Regions from separate parts of the Thioalkalivibrio sp. AKL8 genome, predicted to be linked through region 2. Evidence: predicted binding sites of a transcription regulator. Region 2 holds the regulator's gene; each other region holds the start of a gene.
What was found. Region 2 encodes sigma-54, which starts transcription at its own class of promoters, with help from an activator protein. Its sites were predicted from a motif close to TGGCANGNTNCNTGCTT; they were not measured.

Region 1 (5,852 bases), on a different contig from region 2:
ACCGCCATGGTCAGGGCGCGCGCCGCGTTCGGATGAGCCTCCACCCAGTCGGCACGCATGCCCAGCGCCTTCTCCGGGTGGTTGTGCCACAGTTCGCCGGTGGTGTTGGCGGTGTAGCCGATGCCCTGATTGATCAGCTGCATGTTCCACGGCTCGCAGACACAAAAGGTGTCCATGGACCCGACGCGCATGTTGGCAACCATCTGCGCCGGCGGGACCACGATGGTGGCGATGTCGCGGTCCGGATCGATCCCGCCGGCGGCCATCCAGTAGCGGATCCACAGATCATGGGTCCCGCCCGGGAAGGTCATCGCCGCACGAATGTCGTCACCGCCGGCGGCCTTCTCGGCCAGGGCGCCCTTGAACTCCGTGGTGTCGGTGCCGACCTTCAGGTCCGCGTACTCGTCCCCGACCGAGATGCACTGCCCGGCCAGGTTCAGTCGCGCGAGGATCGTCATCGGCGTGCCCCGGCGATGGATCAGGTAGGGCATTGGCGTGAGGATGTGCGAGCCATCGATTCCGCCGCGTTGCGACCCCAGATCCAGGTTGTCGCGCACCGTGCCCCAGGAGGACTGCTTCAGCACCTGCACATCGGGCATGCCGTGAGCGGCGAAAAAGCCCTTCTCCAACGCAATGAACAGCGGTGCGGCATCCGTCAGAGCGATGAAGCCGAGCTTCGCCTCGGTGGTCTCCGGCTTGCCATTGCCGGCCTTCGCATAGCCCCAGGGCGCCGCGCCCGAAAGGCCCATTGCCGTGGCGCCGATTCCGGCGGCCATGCCGCCCAGGAAACGCCGGCGCGACAGGCCGGAGGTGTTCTTCGTGTCGTTCGTTTGATCGGTCATTACGGGTTCACTCCCCTTGTCAGCAAACACATCCCAAAAACGAAAAAAGGCGTCGCATCAGCCCGGCCGCTTGTGCAGCCGGGTGATGGACGCCTTTGTCCAGTCTCACGGGAGCCCCGGTCATCGGGTCTCCCTGTTGTCAGGCGACGAACCGCCGTTGGCTCGTCTTGCCCATCCTCCTGCAGGAGGTGTGCCAATTAGCCGTTGCTAGGCGACCCTGCGGGAAACAATCGCCACGTGGCGCGGAAAAATCGGATGGTTTCGAACACCGGGTCGAACGCTTGCGGGAAGCCCGAAGTCCGGAAGACAATCCCTGAGGCACCAGCCTGGGGCGCACTTGCGGTGCAGTTGACCTGCAATAGTGCGCTGCCAGAGGGCGACCTAACCCGCCGTAGGAGCCGCCTTGGCGGCGAAGCCCCTGCCCGCGCCGGACTTTGGCAGGGGCTTCGCCGCCAAGGCGGCTCCTACAGGCCCTTCCCCAGCAGGTCAGACATGGCGACGGTCGCCTCGGCCACCTCGGCCAGACGCCGGTTCTGGTTCATCGCAGTCTGGCGCAGGAGCTTGTAGGCCTGGTCCTCCGTCAGGCCGCGATGCTGGATTAGCAGTGCCTTGGCTCGCTCAATCGTCTTGCGCTCGGCCAAGGCCTGGCGCGCCGCCTGCAGCTCGTCCTCCACCGACTGCAGACGACTGGCCTGGCGTTGCACCAGGTCCATCACCGAATGTCCGACGATCGGCACATTGAGCGGGTTATCGCCGCCCACGCCGTCGGAATCCAGCCCCTCGGGCGCACCGAAAAACACCGCATACGGCACGCTGTCGCGCAACTCCGACTCGGCCAATTGCGCGATACGGTCACGCACCGCACCCAGGTCCGCGCGATCCGCCACGATGCGCGCGGAGCAGCACTCGTTCAGGTGCATCTCCAGCCGATCCTCGATCTCCTTCATCGCGTCGATACGCGCAGTCGTGCAGGCAAACCACGCCTCGGCCCGGGCCGGGGCCGGCTGGCCATCGGTCTGGGTGCAGGCCTGACGGCGCAGGCGCTCGACCTCGGCGGCGAAGCTCGCGCCCTGTAATTGACGCCAGGCGCCGCAGGCCGATTCCGGGGCAAACTCCGAGAAGATGCGAAACGAACGTTCCTGGGCATCGATACGGTGTAACAGGGCCTGGCGCAGCTCGCCGTCAAACACGCCCTGGCCAAAGCCCGCAGCACCGATCGCGCGTTCCTGACCCGCAAGCTCCTTGCCCTGCATGAAGTTCAAAAGAGCGACCAACGCACCGGAGACCTCCGGGTCGGTAGCCGAGTCCGCAGCCTCGAATACCACGCCCAGAAGCGAACGGATCAGTTCGCTGAAGCCGCGCATCGCCTCCATTGGCGAAAGCGTGCGCTCGTTGACCTCCTCGCGCAGGCTGGGCAGCCCGGACAGTCCGTGCAAGGCCAGTGCCATGCGTCCCAGCAACCGGCCGCGTGCATGGGCACAGGCCCCCGGCTGTAACCAGCCATCAAGGTGTTCGCGAAAGGCCGCCGCCGTGGTGTCGGATTCGGTTCGATACTGCCCCAGCTCCTCGGCATAACGCTGGCCAGCCGAGCCGATCCAGAGGCTGGAAGCGCCGCGTTCACGCTGCAGTTGATGCACCAGGGCACGGATGCGCCCGACCAGTTGCACGGCCTCCAGCAGGCGCTCCAGGCTCACTACCTCGCATTTGCGCGAGGCGACCAGGAAATCGCCAATAGCCTCTTCATACGAAACGCTCGGGGACGGGGTATTCTGGGGGAGATTCTGACTCATGCTCATGATCCGCGGATGCCTCGCGGAACAAACAAGCACGCGATGTGCCAGTTCGGGGCACTGGCAGGGGCGGGAGATCAGAACGAGCGGGGGATCACACCCCCGCCCGCGAGCAACGATGAACGATCAGAAGCTCATCGAGCGGTCGAACTCGGCGACGGCCTGCACGTACTGGCCCATGCCGGCCATCTCGGCGTTCGGCAGGAAGTTGTGTTCGCCGACGTCGCGGCCCTTGGCGCAGGCCTCGCAGGCCCAGAACGGGACGCCTTCACTGACCAGTGAATCGACGATGTCCTTCATTGCCGGCATGTTGTGGCCGACGATCTTGTCGTAGACATTGCGGTTGGCGATGTTCACGGCCTCGCCCTGCAGCCAGACGGTCACGTCATGGCCCTGCTGCTTGGCCACGTTGGCGGCGATCATGCCGAGCGTCGCACGGGTGGGGTCGTCGGTACCGGCGGTGACAGCAACAATAAAGCGCATGGGGTTCTCCTGAGTGCTTGAAACGTGCTGCAACCGTAGCGGCAGGCACGCCCGGCGTCGATTTCCCACAAGCCGCGGAGAAACACTCGGATCAGGGCCTGCCCCTCGCCGTAACGCTGGTCCGGTAGAGCTTGAAGGCCATCAGCAGCCAGGGGATGGCGTGCATGACCAGGTCGAGGATGTCCCACAACCGGTTCAGCTCGCCGGCCAACAGCCAGCGCAGCTTCTCCGCGACATGCGGCTCGGGGATCCAGGGGGCCAGGCCCAGCGTGGCCACCAGCAGGGCAAACAGCCACAGCGGTGCGCGATCGACCCAGCGTACGAAGGCTTTCATCGCGCGCATCCTACCCAAGGCCCGCGCACGGCGCAGCCCGTTCTTGCCGGTAACGGGGCCGCCTTCTACACTTTTGCCTGCTTCAGGGGGGCGCGACGCGGCAGGCCCGGGAACCCCCTGGCCTCACCACCGCGGTCCGCAGTAGCCGCCCGGTCCGGAAGACCATCATGGAAGCCCTGCTCGTCTCCACCGTCATCGTCGCCATCGCCGAGATGGGCGACAAGACCCAACTCCTCGCGCTGCTCCTGATCTGCCGCTACCAGCAGACCTGGCCCATCATCTGGGGCATCGTGGTGGCGACCCTGGCCAATCACTTCCTCGCCGCGCTGGCCGGCGTCTGGATCGGCGCCAGCGTGCCGGACGAGTGGCTGCGCTGGGGGCTGGGGCTCGGGTTCATCGTCATGGCCGCCTGGGTGCTGGTGCCGGATAGCGAGGACGAGCTGCCCGCCCCCTCGAAACACGGCGTGTTCTGGACCACCACGGTGCTGTTCTTCCTGGTCGAGATGGGCGACAAGACGCAGGTGGCTACCGCCGCGCTGGCCGCGACCTTCGACAGCCTGGTGCTCGTGGTGATCGGCTCCACCATCGGCATGGTCGTGGCCAATGCCCCGGTCGTATGGCTGGGCCAGCGTTTCGCCTGTCACCTGCCGCTGCGGCTGCTACGCGCGCTCGCGGCTCTGCTGTTCTTCGCCCTGGGCCTCGGAGTCCTGCTCGCCTGGGTCTGACTCCGAGCGCAGCATCTTCTGTCCCAGCCAGATGCGCCGCACCAGGCGCGGCAGCAACAGCAGCAATGCCAGCACCGCGAGCAGCGCCAGACCCAGTTGCACCCCGCTGTCGGCACCACTGGCCACCTCGCGGGTGGCATGCCCCAGCCAGGCATAGGCGAACAGGCCCGGGATCAGCGCCACCACCGTCGTCAGTGCAAACACGGGCAGCGGCAGGCGCACCAGTCCCAGGGCATAGTTGGTGGGCGCAAACGGAAACACCGGCACCAGCCGGGTCAGGGCCACCACGCGCCAGCCCTCGGCCTCTACATCCTCGCGCAGCCGGGTACTGCGCGGCCCCATGCGCGGGACCAGCCAGGGCTGCAGCCAGGTACGGGCCAGCATGAAGGCGATGACCGCCGCCACGGTGGCCGCCAGCAGACTAAGGGCGCCACCGGTGAAGGGACCGAACAAGGCCCCGCCCAGCAGGATCCAGAAGGTGCTGGGCAGCGGGAACAGGGCCAGCACGACAAACGCCAGCACGAATACCAGGTAGGCCCCAGGGCCCCAGCTAAGCAGCCAGACCTCCAGCTCGCCCAGCGGAACGCCGAGGCTGGGCCACTCGGTGGTCAACAGGATCCACGCCAGCGAGATCCCGAACAGGATCGCCGCGACCGTCAGCCAGCGCTTGTGGTGTCGAATCCTCATGTCACCCCGTCAGCCCTCATTACCGGGGCCTTGGCCGTTGCCACGCAGGCGATCCAGACGCTCCGCCAGCGCGCGCTCGGTACCATCCCGGCGCGGACTATAGAAGCGCGCTTCTTCCAGCCCTTCGGGCAGATAGACCTGTCCGCGCGCAAACCCGTCCGGTTCGTCGTGGTCGTAGCGATACCCGGCACCGAAGCCCTCGGCACGCATCAGCTCGGTCGGGGCATTGCGCAGGTGCAGGGGCACGCCCGCGCTGCCGCTGTCACGGATCGCGGCCCGCGCGCCGTTCAGCGCGGCATAGGCGCTGTTGCTCTTGGGTGCGGAGGCCAGTTCGATCACTGCCTGTACCAGCGCCAGATCGCCTTCCGGCCGGCCCAGACGTTCCATGGTCTGCCAGGCCGCCAGCACCCGCGCACCGAGGCCAACCGCGGCCAGGCCAATGTCCTCGTAGGCCATGCGCAGCAGGCGGCGACCGAGGTAGTCCGGGTCACAGCCCGCATCCAGCATGCGGGTGAGCCAGTACACCGCGGCGTTCGGATCGGACCCACGCACTGACTTGTGCAGGGCGGATATCTGGTCGTAGAAGGCATCGCCCTGACGGTCGAAGGCCAGTGACTGCGCCCCCATTACCGCACGCAGCGCGTCGCCGGTGATGGCGCCATCGCGCGCCAGGTCCGAGGCGGTCTCCAGCCAGTTCAGGGCACGCCGGGCATCGCCATCGGCGGCGCGCGCAAGACGCTGACGCTCCTCCGGGTCCAGCGTCAGGCCGCGCCCGCCCAGACCGCGCTCGGGGTCATTGAGGGCCCGGTCGATCAGGGCCTCGATGGCCTCCGCCCCGACCGCCTCCATGCGGTAGACCCGCGCGCGCGACAGCAGCGCGCTGTTGAGTGCGAACGAAGGATTCTCGGTGGTCGCGCCGACGAAGGTCAGCGTACCGTCCTCAATGTGCGGCAGCAGCGCATCCTGCTGCCCCTTGTTGAAGCGGTGGATT
Region 2 (5,852 bases):
ACGCAGAAGTAGCCGGCATCCTCCAGGGTGTGCAGGGCCACGGTCTTGCCGGACCCGGACAGGCCACTGACGATTAGCAGGCGCATGGCCGATTCAGCCCTCCGGGTCCGGGTTGGGGACCGTAGTGGCGGGCACCGCGCGATGGTAGGGCGGCTCCTCCGTCTCGCCGCTCATCTGGCGGCGCTGGCGTGCGCGCAGGTCGTCGCCAGCGATATAGCCCTGCATGTGCAGCATGTGGTTGCGCACGGCCGCCTCGATCATCACCGCGATGTTGCGCCCCGGCGCGATCGGCAGGCTGATCAAGGGGACGCGCAGGCCGAGGATATCGATCTCGCCGCGGCGCCCGTTCAGCCGGTCATCGGGGACCGGCGAGGGTTCGCCATGATCGCGCAGGTCGATGATCAGGCGCAGGTACTTGCCGCCCTTGATCGCGGAATCGCCATACATGGCGCGGATGTTGAGTACCCCAAGACCGCGCACCTCGAGCAGGTCCTGGAGCAGGGCCGGGCAGTGGCCGCGGACGATGTCGGGCGCAATGCGCGCGAACTCCGGGGCATCGTCGGCGATCAGGCGATGCCCGCGCGAGATCAGTTCCAGTGCGACCTCGCTCTTGCCGACGCTGGAGGCGCCGCTGATCAGCACCCCGATCCCGAGGATCTCCATGAACACGCCGTGGCGCACCTCGAAATGGGCCAGGCGCTGCTGCAGGAAATAGCGCAGCAGCGAGATGATCTCGTGACTGCTGGTGCTGGAGCACAGGATCAGCGGCAGCGCCTCCTGCGGGGCGTCGGGCATCTCCGAGAACGGACAGGTGTCCTCGGCGAAGATCACCGCGGTGGTCCCGGTGCGGGCCATCTCCAGGATCAGGTCGTTGCACTGGGTGGCGCTGAGGCTGGAGATGTAGCGGGCCTCGAAGTCGCCGATGATCTGGATGCGGTTGGGCCGGATCAGGTTGAGATGGCCGGCCAGCGGCAGGTCGTCCCCGTCGTCGCCGACCAGCTTGCGGTCGGGTGCTGCATGTTCGCCGTGCACGAAGCGAAGATCCAGGCGGTTTCCCATGGCCTGGATCAGGCTCTCCACGTTGATGTCGCGGGCGATCCCGCCTTCTCCCAGCGCCTCGTTCATGGCAGACGCTGCGCGCCGGAATCGCGGCTGGAGGCGGGTTCCACGGGCTTAGTCCTCGCTGAAGCGGCGCACGAGTTCCTGTTCCAGGGCCGTCGCATCCCCGGCCCGGCGCAGCGCTCCGATGGTGTCTGGCTGCGACAGGCCGCGGGCGAGTTGGGCCAGCAGGTCGAGGTGGTCGCCGGTGGCGGCCTCCGGGACCAGCAGTGCGATCAGGATATCGACCGGCTCGTGATCCATGGCGTCGAAGTCGACGCCCTTTTCCAGGCGCAGCACGGCCACGCGCGGCGCCTCGAGATCGGCCAGGCGGCCATGGGGAATCGCAACCCCATGGCCGAGACCGGTGGATCCGAGTTTTTCGCGTGCGGACAGGGCCTCGAAGATCGCATTGCTTCCTGGTCCCGTGCCGTCACCTCCGCCGGCGAGGAGGTCCGCCAGGGCCTCCAGGGCCCGTTTCTGGCTGGAGCACTCGGGTTGCAGGCCAATGCGCTCGGAGGTGATCAACTCGGCAATCGTCATGGATCAGGAGGCCTGCTCGCGGTTGCGCTGGGCACCTTCGGCGCGGTGGTGGTCCTTGACCTTTTCCTTGTGCTTGATCAGCTGACGGTCGACTTTGTCGATCAGCGCGTCGATTGCGGCATACATGTCCTCGTGAGAGGCCTCGGCGTGGATGTGATTGCCGCTGACCTGGAGATTCGCTTCGGCCTGGTTGTGCTGATTCCGGGTCTTCTCGTGGGTCAGCACGACGTGGACGTCGATGACCTTGTCGAAGTGGCGCTCCAGCTTCGCGAATTTCTCGTTGACGTAGTCGCGCAGGGCGTCGGTGATGTCCACGTGGTGGCCGGTCAGGTTGATCTGCATGGTCAGGACTCCTTGGTTACTTGCTGCCGGTGGGCATCGAGGCCATCTGCCGGCGTTCGCTGGATGAAGGGATGTGCATCGCCTCGCGGTACTTGGCCACGGTGCGGCGCGCTACGTTGATGCCCCGGTCCGACAGGACCTGGGCGAGCCGGGCATCGCTGAGCGGCTTGTTCGGGGGTTCGTCGCCAATCAATTCGCGAATCATGGCACGGATGGCGGTGGCGGAACACTCGCCGCCATCGTTCGTGCCGACATGGCTGGAGAAGAAATACTTGAACTCGAAGACCCCGCGCGGGGTGTGCATGTATTTCTGCGTGGTAACCCGCGAGATGGTCGATTCGTGCATCTCCAGGGTCTCGGCAATGTCGCGCAGGATCAATGGCTGCATCGCGACGTCGCCATGCTCGAGAAAGCCCTGCTGGCGGTGGACGATCGCCTCGGCGACCCGCAGCAGGGTGTCGTTGCGGCTGTGCAGGCTCTTCAGGAACCAGCGTGCCTCCTGCAGCTGATCGCGCATAAAGGCGCTGTCGCGGGCATCCGAGACCTGGCGCACCATGCCGGCGTAGAGGTCGTTGATGCGGATGCGCGGTGCGATCTCCGGGTTTAGATCCACGCGCCAGCCCTCGGTGGTGTGGCGCACGTAGACATCCGGGACCACGTATTCCGAGGTGGCGGAGCTGATCTGTGCGCCGGGGCGCGGGTTCAGGGTGCGGATCAGATCCAGTGCGCGGGCCAGTTCGTCCGGGTCGCGTACGCCGGACTGGCGCTGCAGGGCCTTGTAGTCGCGCTTGCCCAGGCTGTCCATGCCGTGTTCCAGGATCGCCCGTGCGGCCTCGCGGGCCGGGGCGTCCGGGGCCAGTTCGCGTAGCTGGATCTCCAGGCACTCCCGCAGGTTGCGCGCGCCGACCCCCAGCGGGTCGCACTGCTGAATCCAGTGGAGCACTGCCTCGACCTCGTCGACGCCGACGGTTTCATCCTCGCCTCGGCTGATGGTCTCGGCCAGGGTTTCCAGGTCACCCTCGAGATAGCCGTCGGGGCTGATGGCGTCAATCAGGGCCGCCCCGATGCGCTGGTCGCGCGGTGTCAGATGGCTCAGATGCAGCTGCCACAGCAGGTGATCCTGCAGGCCCTCGCCGTCGTCGTCGCTGGTGTTTTCCAGCGGGTCGCGGTCATCCACGCCCTTGTTGGGTGTCGGGGCCGGTTCGTAGATGTCGTCCCAGCGGCTGTCGGTGGTCAGTTCCTCGGGGATCACGTCATCGCTGGTGGTGGTGGCCTCCATGCGATCGCCTTCCACCAGCTCGCCGTCCTGGTTCAGGCGCTCGGTGTCGGCCTCGGCCTCTTCGTCCTCGACCTGTTCGAGCATGGGGTTGCTCTCCAGCGCCTGCTGGATCTCCACCTGGAGCTCGAGCGTGGACAGCTGCAACAGGCGGATCGCCTGCTGCAGTTGCGGGGTCATGGTCAGCGTCTGACCCAGCTGCAGATTCAGGCCGGGTTTCAGCATCGCGTATTCGGAGCGAGGGTGGGCATTGGTGGAATCTTAAAGCCTGCCTTGTGGTTTGTGCACCGACCGGGCCGCATGTGGGGCGCTTTCACAGGCGGAAGTTCTCGCCGAGATAGACCCGGCGCACCTGGGGATCGGCCAGCAGCTCGTCCGGTGTACCGGCGGCCAGCAGGCGTCCCTCGCTCAGAATATAGGCCCTGTGGCAGATGCCGAGGGTCTCGCGCACGTTGTGATCGGAGATCAGTACGCCGATGCCGCGCTGGGCGAGATGCCGAATCACGTCCTGGATGTCGCCCACCGAGATCGGATCCACCCCGGCGAAGGGCTCGTCCAGGCAGATGAACTGCGGATCCCCGGCGAGGGCGCGGGCGATCTCGGCCCGGCGACGCTCCCCACCGGACAGCGCGATGCCCGGGCTGTGGCGCACGGTCTCGAGCTGAAACTCCTCGATCAGGGCGTCGCCAATGCGGCGGCGCTCGTGGCGATCCAGCCCGGGGCGCAGCTCGAGCACGGCCTGCAGGTTGTCCCACACGCTCAGGCGGCGAAAGATCGAGGCCTCCTGCGGCAGGTAGCCGAGGCCGGCGCGCGCGCGTACGTGGATGGGGGCGCGGGTGATGTCGCGCTCGCCCAGGGTGATGCGCCCGGCATTGGGACGGATCAGCCCGACCAGGCTGTAGAAGCAGGTGGTTTTGCCGGCCCCGTTCGGGCCCAGCAGGCCGACCACCTCGCCGGGCGCGAGGTCGACGTCCACCTGGTCCAGCACCGTGCGCTGGCCGTAGCGCTTGGTCAGCTCGCGTCCGATCAGGCGGTCGTTGGTTTGTGCCGGTGTGGCGGATGGGCTGGGGGCGGTGGCGTTCATTCGTCGTCGCGCGGCTGGATGGTGATGCGCACGCGCTCGCTGTCGCCTTCGCCGCGTTCGGCCTCGATCACGTCGGTCGTCAGGTCGTAGGTGATGCGCTTGCCGCGCGCCTCCTCGCTGGTGGTGATCACATGGGCCTGGTCGGTGAGGATCATGCGGTCCTCGTTCAGCAGGTAGTCGATGCGCAGGGCGGTGGCAATGCGCATCTCTCCGGTTTCCGGATCGGGTGATTCCAGGCGTGCCGGCTCGCCGTGGGCCTCCATTTCGTAGGGGCGGCGATCGCGGGTGCGCACGTAGACCTTGTCGGCCTCCAGGGTCATGTCGCCGCGGATTACGATCACGTCGCCGGTGTAGGTCCCCAGCCCCTGGCGTTCGTCCATCTCCGCGCGGTCGGCAGTGATCTCCACCGGCAGTGCCGGGCCCGCCGAGCCCTGCTGGGCGAGCGCGGGCGTGGCCAGCAGGGCTAGCAGCAGGAGCGCCGCCAGGCGGGCACCCGGTTGGCCCGGACGGTGGCGAAGGCTATGGGGATTCGGGGTCATGCGCGGGATCCTCCTCGCTCGTCTCGCTGTAGAGCGAGTACACGTCATGGAACAACTCTATGGTATCCCCTCGCGAGTCCACGCGCAGACCGGTGCCGCGCTGGAACAGGCCCGGCTGGTTCAGGGTGGAAAGGGCATCCGAAGTGGCGACCATGGTGTCGGTGGCGACGCGAACATCCCGCGAATCGATGATGGTCTCTACGCGTTCGCCGCGGGGCGGCTGTACGCCGTGGGTGGGGCCCACCAGGTCCAGGGTCACGGCGGCCGGTTGATGCAGTGCGGCGGGGGCAGTCCAGCGCCATTCGATACCGCCTTCGGCGAACAGGTCGAGGTCCGGGTCGTCCACCCATTGGGGGCCGTCACGTCCAAACTCGCGCAGGCGGGTGCCGCGCAGACGATGGCTCAGTTCGCCGTCGTCGCCGGTGGCATGCAGGGTGAAGCCGTCAATCTGCAGCGTGACCTCGCCCTCGGGCGGGCTTACCTCAGCCTGCGCCAGGGGCACGGTCGCGAATGCGAGCACGGCCAGGGTCCATCCGAGTCGGCTGCGAATCCTGCGTCTCATCCGTTCAGGTAGGTCTCGAACAGCGCGTCGAGCCGGTCCTGCGCGGCCAGCAGGCCCTCGCAGGCCTCGCGCACGGCCCCGCGCCCACCATGGGCTTCGGTCACCCACTGGGCATGCTGGCGCACCAGCGGGTGGGCGTCGCCGACCGCGATCCCGAGCCCGACCCGCTGCATCGCTGGAAGATCCACGATGTCGTCGCCCATGAAGGCCGCTTCGGCGGGGTCGTGACCGGTGCGCTGCAGCAGTTCGTGCAGGGCTTCGCCCTTGTCGCGGCGGCCCTGGATCAGATGCTCCACTCCCAGGTCGCGCATGCGGTGCTCGACGACCCCGGAGGTGCGCCCGGTCAGGATGGCGATCTCGATGCCGCCGTCCAGGGCCAGACGGATACCGTGGCCGTCGCGGCTGTTG
Region 3 (5,852 bases), on a different contig from region 2:
GCCTGGCACTCCTGGAGGAGATCCTGGCGTTCAATCCCGGGGTCAAGGTGATCGTGGTCACCGGCAACGATGATCGCGAGAACGCCCTGAAGGCCGTTGCCCTGGGGGCCTACGATTTCTATATCAAGCCCGTGGACGCCGAACTCCTGCGTCTGATCGTGGACCGCGCCGCGCGGCTGTACGAGCTCGAGGAGGAGAATCGGCGCCTGGCCCGTGGCGGCGTCTCTTCGCTGTCCGGGCTCATCACTGCGGATCCGCGCATGCTTCAGGTCTGCCGCATGGTGGAACGCGTGGCGCCCTCCGACGCGACGGTGCTGTTGCTGGGTGACAGCGGCACCGGCAAGGAGGTCCTGGCGCGCGCCGTCCATGACCTGAGTAACCGCGCCAAGGAGCGCTTTGTTGCGATCAACTGCGCCGCGATCCCCGAGAACCTCCTGGAAAGCGAGCTGTTCGGCTACGAGAAGGGCGCCTTCACCGGTGCTACCCGCCAGACTATCGGCAAGATCGAACACGCCGACAAGGGCACGTTGTTCCTGGACGAGATCGGCGATCTTCCGCAGAGCCTGCAGGCCAAGCTCCTGCGCTTTCTGCAGGAGCGCACGGTCGAGCGTCTGGGCGGGCGCAACGAGATCCCGGTGGATGTGCGCATCATCGGTGCGACCAATCAGGACCTCCAGGCGCTGATCCGCTCGGGCGATTTTCGCGAGGACCTGTTCTATCGCATTAGCGAGATCGCCATCGACATCCCCCCGGTACGCGAACGTCAGGGTGACGCAACCCTGTTGGCGCATGCGCTTCTGGAACGCTTCGCCCGCGAGCAGGGCAAACCCCGCCGCGGCTTCACTGCCGATGCGCTGCGGGCGATCGAGGGCCACAGCTGGCCCGGCAACGTGCGCGAGATGGAGAACCTGATCCGGCGCGCCGTAATCATGGCCGACGGCAATCTGGTGACCGCGGAAGATCTCGGCTTGCAGGACCGGGATCAGGATCCGCCGCCGGAGCGCCTGCGCGAGGCCCGTGACCGGGCCGAATATCAATCCGTAATCAAGGCGATGGGGCGCACGAACGGCAACATCGCCCAGGCAGCCGACACTCTCGGCATTACCCGTCCAACGCTCTACGGCCTGCTCGACAAGTACGGGCTCAGATGAGGAGCACCATAGTGACTACCCGATACATGCAAGAAGACGCCGGGCTCGCCCGGCCCCGCCCCATCCGGATACCGAACGGGCGGCTGAAGCCCCTGGCCCTGGCCGTGGTGCTGGCCACCGGTGTGGGTCTGGCCGGCTGCGACCAGATCGGGGCGGGCAGCGAACAGGACTACCTCGAACGCGCCCAGGCCCTGCAGGAGAAGGGCGACTACCAGGGCGCGCGCATCGAGTACCGCAATGCCCTGCAGCTGAATACCGATGCCCCCGCCACTCGGCAAAGGCTCGGGGTGGTGTACCTGCAGTTGAACAACCCCGAGGAGGCGCTGCGTCAGCTGGAGCGGGCGCAGTCGCTCGGGATCCCGGACGCTCAGGTGGCGTTGCCGCTGGCCGAGGCGTGGTTCGCGACCGATCGTCTTGTGCGCATCCGTGAGCAGGAGGTGCCGGAGGACCTGGCGGCGGAGGAGCGGCCGCGGCTGCACGCCTTGCGGGCCGTCGCCTTCGCGGCCGTCGGCGAGCGCGAGGCGGCGGAAGGCGAGCTGGCGCAGATTGGAGAGCGCGAGCAGGAGCCGCTACAGGCCCTGGCGCATGCCCACCTGTCGATGGCCCAGGGCGATGCCGAGCACGCGATCGCATCCCTGGAGCGGGCCCTTGACCTGCAGCCCGAGCTGGGACAGGCCTGGAGTCTCCTGGGCGAGTATCGGCGCATCACCGGCGACCCCGAGGGTGCGGAAGAGGCCTTCAGTCGAGCCATCGAAGTGCGCCCGGCCTCGGGGCGCGATCACATGGCGCGGGCGATGGTGCGTCTGAATGCCGGTGATTACGAGGGTGCGCGGGCGGATGTCGACGGCCTGAAGCAAGGCGGCTCGTCGCATCCGGGCGTGCATTATCTGGACGGGATGCTCCTGATGGAGCAGGAGCGGCATAGCGAAGCGCGGGCGAGTTTCGAGCAGGCCCTGGCCGGCAATCGCTCCTACAGCCCGGCGCTTCTGGGCCTCGGCCTGGCTCATCGCAGTCTCGGCAACATGGAGCAGTCCGAACACAACCTCAATCGTCATGTTCAGGAGAGCCCCGGATCGCTGCAGGGCATTCGTACGCTGACGGCGATCTATCTGGAACAGGATCGCGTGGAGGATGCCCTGCAGTTCGTGGAGCGGGCAAGCCGTGACTACACCGGCGAGCCGGCCGACATGGCCGAGCTGCGCGGGCGACTGCTGCTGGTTGCCGGCGATTCCGAAGCCGGCATCGATGCGTTGCGCGACGCGGCGGCGTCGAGCCCGGGTTCGCAGGGTCTCCAGGAATTGCTGGCGGTGGCGCTGCTCCGGGGCGGGGAGACGGAAGAAGGTCTGGATGCGCTGCGCGCCGCCGGAGGCGGCGAGGCCTCGGCCCAGCAGGTGGATACCACGCTGGTGCTGTACCTGTTGCAGACAGGACGCTACGACGAGGCACTCGAGCGGGCACAGCGTCTGCAGGAGCTCCAGCCGGAAGCGGCCGGTCCGTTGAGCCTGCAGGACGGCGACGAGGGGGCAACCGACAGCACGCTTCTCCAGCTCCTCGATCGCATGCTCATCATTCCACCAATCGATGTGCCCACCATGATTGGACCAGCACACTGGACGGTTGGTGGCTGGTTCGCACTAGGGTCCATGAGGGCGGTAGTACCGGGCCGCGGATCGCGGAACAAAAAAAGGGCTCCCCGAAGGGAGCCCTCAACTCGATGCCCCGGGGGGAGGGCCATCAAGACTAGAAAGCGTTCTAGCGTCGGTTATGCGGCCTGGCGGTAGGCGGAGCGGCGGCGGATGCCACCGACCCCGATGAAGCCGGCCAGGATCAGCAGGGACAGGCCCATCAGCGCCAGGGTGCCCGGTTCCGGCACTGCGAAGCGCAGGCTGCCATCGTGGGTGGACTGGGTTTCGCTGAACAGGGACTGGCCTTCGCGGGTGTCGCCGTACACGTTGTTGGCATCGTCACCGAAGAAGGTCTCCGGCGGCGGTTCCTGGATGGTGCCGGCGCTGGCGAAGGCGGAGACGATGAAGGTCGGATTGCCTTCTTCGTCTTCCAGCAGGTCGGCGAAGTCGATGCCGTCGCTGGTAAACCAGAAGCCCGGCAGCACGTTCACCACCTCGAATTCGAAGGTGAAGGTCCCCTCGATGAAGGCCCCGCCCTGGCTGTCGAATTCCAGGATGCTGTTGCCGGACTTCAGGGCCATCTCCATGACCTGTTCGCCGGCGCTGTAGTGTGCCGCCGCCGCTTCATAGTCCTGACCGAAACCGGGCGTCACGCCGGACATGAACAGCTGGAAGTTGTCGGTGCCTACCGCGGTGTAGTTGGCGTTGACGACGTAATTGCCGCCGACTGTATCGGTGCCGGTCACCACGCCGCGGAGTTCGTCCCAGAGGAGCCCCATGGAGTAGTCGTTACCAAGGATGTCGCCGGACTGGGGTGCGGCCGCGTTGGTGACGGTTCGGTAGGACGTGGCATCGCCGTACCCGCGGTCATAGAACACATCGCCGACCTGAACCGGGTTGTTCGGGTCCTGAATGTACTGGAAGGTCTGAGTGTTCAGGTCGAACTGGATCCGGCGGACGTTTTCGACCGATCCGCTGTAGTTTGCGGTGGCGTCGAGGTTCATGTCGAAGTCGATCACCTCCGCTGCCGTCGCGGTACTCGCACCTGCGGCGAAAATGCCGACGCAGAGCGAAGCAAGAAGTACTTTTTTCGCGTTCAAGGTATTTCTCCTGATGCTCAATTTAAAACGATTCAACCATCGCCGGGGTTTGGCCTGGTGGCCGAGTCTGTTGCTGTCGCAGTTATTACAAAGCAGATGCCGTGCCAATCTTGGGCTTGAGAATTGATAGCTCATAACCCATTGTTGTTGCGATAGATATTTAAGGGGCTTGGCGGCGGGTTTTGCATTCGCCGCCGTGTGCGGGTGGTTTGCCCGCGATCTCGGGGCGGAACTGTAAAGGGGGTCGACGAAGGCTGGCGTGGGTTCGGGGCTTCAGGCCGATGGGCAGGGGTCCATGGGCAACAAGTTCCATAAAATCAGTGACCTGCCGGAAATGGCTACTTGTAAAGCCTATCGACAACGGGCCACGGGAGGCCCTTGGGACCGGCAAAGGACCGGGGCGACGGGCCGTTTGCGAGGGGGCGTGATGTGCGGGGTACGCGAACACCGAAAGACCGGTCGGGTCTGGCGGGCGCGACGGGTCTAGGCGGTACGCGCCCGCGACAGTCGATGCGCGACGACCAGCATGGCGGGGAGTACCAGCAGGTCGAACAGCAGGGCCGCGATCAGCCCGAAGGCGGTCAGCCAGCCAAAGGCGGCCGTGGGCTGGAAGTCGGACAGCGCCAGCAGCAGGAACTGAGCCACCAGCACGATGGTGGTGGCGGTAATCGCGCGACCGCTGCGGCGGAAGCTCCGGGCGAGGGCCCAGGCAACCGGGCTGCCACGCCCGCGGCGCTGGCGATAGTTGTGCAGGATGTGGATGGTGTCGTCCACTGCGATCCCGATGGCGACACTGGCAATCATGGCCGTGGCCATGTCCAGCCAGATGCCCAGCAGGCCCATCAGGGCGAAGATCATCGCCACCGGAGCCAGGTTGGGGATCATGCTGAGGAGGGTCAGGGGAACGGAGCGCCACATCAGCAGCATCAGCAGCGTGATCATCGCTGCCACGGCATACAGGCTGTGGAGCTGGCCTTGAATCAGCAGGCGTTCCTGATCCGCAAACAGCCTTGCCATGCCGGCCATGTCCCACTCGAGATCGGCCGGTGGGTTGGCCTCCAGATACCCCCGCAGATCGTCCATCAGCGCGTTGATGGACCGGGCGCCGTGGGCGTTCAGGTTGAGCAGGATGCGGCTGCGTTCGAAGTCGCGGTCCACGGCATCGAACAGATCGCGGCCGTCGTAGATGAACAGGTACTGGGCGACCAGGTTGGGGTCGTCGGGGATCCGGCGGTAGTCCGGATCTTCCTCGTTGAAGGCCCAGTGCATCTCCGCGACCAGGTCCGGCAGGGACAGGCTGTAGTCGACCTCCGGTCGCTGGTCCAGCCAGTGCTGTACGCGCTGGATCGCCTGCAGTCGGCCCGGATCCTGGAGGCTGTCCCAGTCCGGGCCGTCGAACACCACCTCCAGTGCCATCACCCCGGAGAGTTCGCTCTCCACCGCGCGGGTGGCCTGGGTAATCGAGTGGTTGTCGTCAAAGAAGGCGTACAGATCGGTCTCGACCTCGACGTGTCGGATCTGCGGGATCGCCAGGGCCAGGAGGATGGCCGTGGCCAGCAGCACCCAGCCAGCCCGGCGGATTGCCAGGTGTGCCGCCAGCGCGGTCACGCGGTCGAGCAGGAGCAATCCGCGCTTGGGCGTGAGCCAGTCGCCGCGGTCCCAGCGTCCCATGATCGCCGGCAGCAGCAGCAGCACAATCGCCGCGGCGAGGAGGACGCCAAAGGCCCCGATCAGGCCAAAGGTCTCGATCGGCCGGATGCTGCTGACCTGCAGCGAGGCAAGCCCCGCCGCGGTGGTCAGCGCCATGAACCACGTGGGCCGGGCCACGGCGGCAAGCGCCGCTTCCACGCGCGCGCGCCCCTGATGGCCGCGTTGCGCGGCGTGCAGCATGGCGTTGAAGAAGTGCATCAGCATCGCCACCGTGAGCGCCGTCAGCAACGGCGGCAGGATGGCGGAGATCAGCGTGAACGGGCGGT

Region 1: G335_RS0108680 (nitrate regulatory protein) is a predicted target of sigma-54. The motif match lies at 2,666-2,682, and genes of this name have one in related genera.
Region 3: G335_RS0100120 (PEP-CTERM sorting domain-containing protein) is a predicted target of sigma-54. The motif match lies at 3,967-3,983, and genes of this name have one in related genera.

The regions. Positions count from the first base shown of each region.
Region 1 covers NZ_AQYF01000008.1:285,953-291,804, forward strand. Annotated here, with positions in the region: gene G335_RS0108675 (CmpA/NrtA family ABC transporter substrate-binding protein) at 1-842, opposite strand, end outside; gene G335_RS0108680 (nitrate regulatory protein) at 1,307-2,632, opposite strand; gene G335_RS0108685 (DsrE family protein) at 2,759-3,115, opposite strand; gene G335_RS0108690 (hypothetical protein) at 3,207-3,449, opposite strand; gene G335_RS0108695 (TMEM165/GDT1 family protein) at 3,617-4,174, shown strand; gene G335_RS0108700 (TVP38/TMEM64 family protein) at 4,109-4,861, opposite strand; gene G335_RS0108705 (replication-associated recombination protein A) at 4,871-5,852, opposite strand, start outside.
Region 2 covers NZ_AQYF01000007.1:80,510-86,361, reverse strand. Annotated here, with positions in the region: gene rapZ (RNase adapter RapZ) at 1-86, opposite strand, end outside; gene hprK (HPr(Ser) kinase/phosphatase) at 94-1,125, opposite strand; gene G335_RS0106100 (PTS sugar transporter subunit IIA) at 1,174-1,641, opposite strand; gene hpf (ribosome hibernation-promoting factor, HPF/YfiA family) at 1,645-1,983, opposite strand; gene G335_RS0106090 (RNA polymerase factor sigma-54) at 2,000-3,484, opposite strand; gene lptB (LPS export ABC transporter ATP-binding protein) at 3,573-4,343, opposite strand; gene lptA (lipopolysaccharide transport periplasmic protein LptA) at 4,340-4,882, opposite strand; gene lptC (LPS export ABC transporter periplasmic protein LptC) at 4,863-5,444, opposite strand; gene G335_RS0106070 (HAD family hydrolase) at 5,441-5,852, opposite strand, start outside.
Region 3 covers NZ_AQYF01000001.1:20,732-26,583, forward strand. Annotated here, with positions in the region: gene prsR (PEP-CTERM-box response regulator transcription factor) at 1-1,151, shown strand, start outside; gene G335_RS13460 (tetratricopeptide repeat protein) at 1,163-2,932, shown strand; gene G335_RS0100120 (PEP-CTERM sorting domain-containing protein) at 2,914-3,876, opposite strand; gene G335_RS0100125 (RND family transporter) at 4,360-5,852, opposite strand, start outside.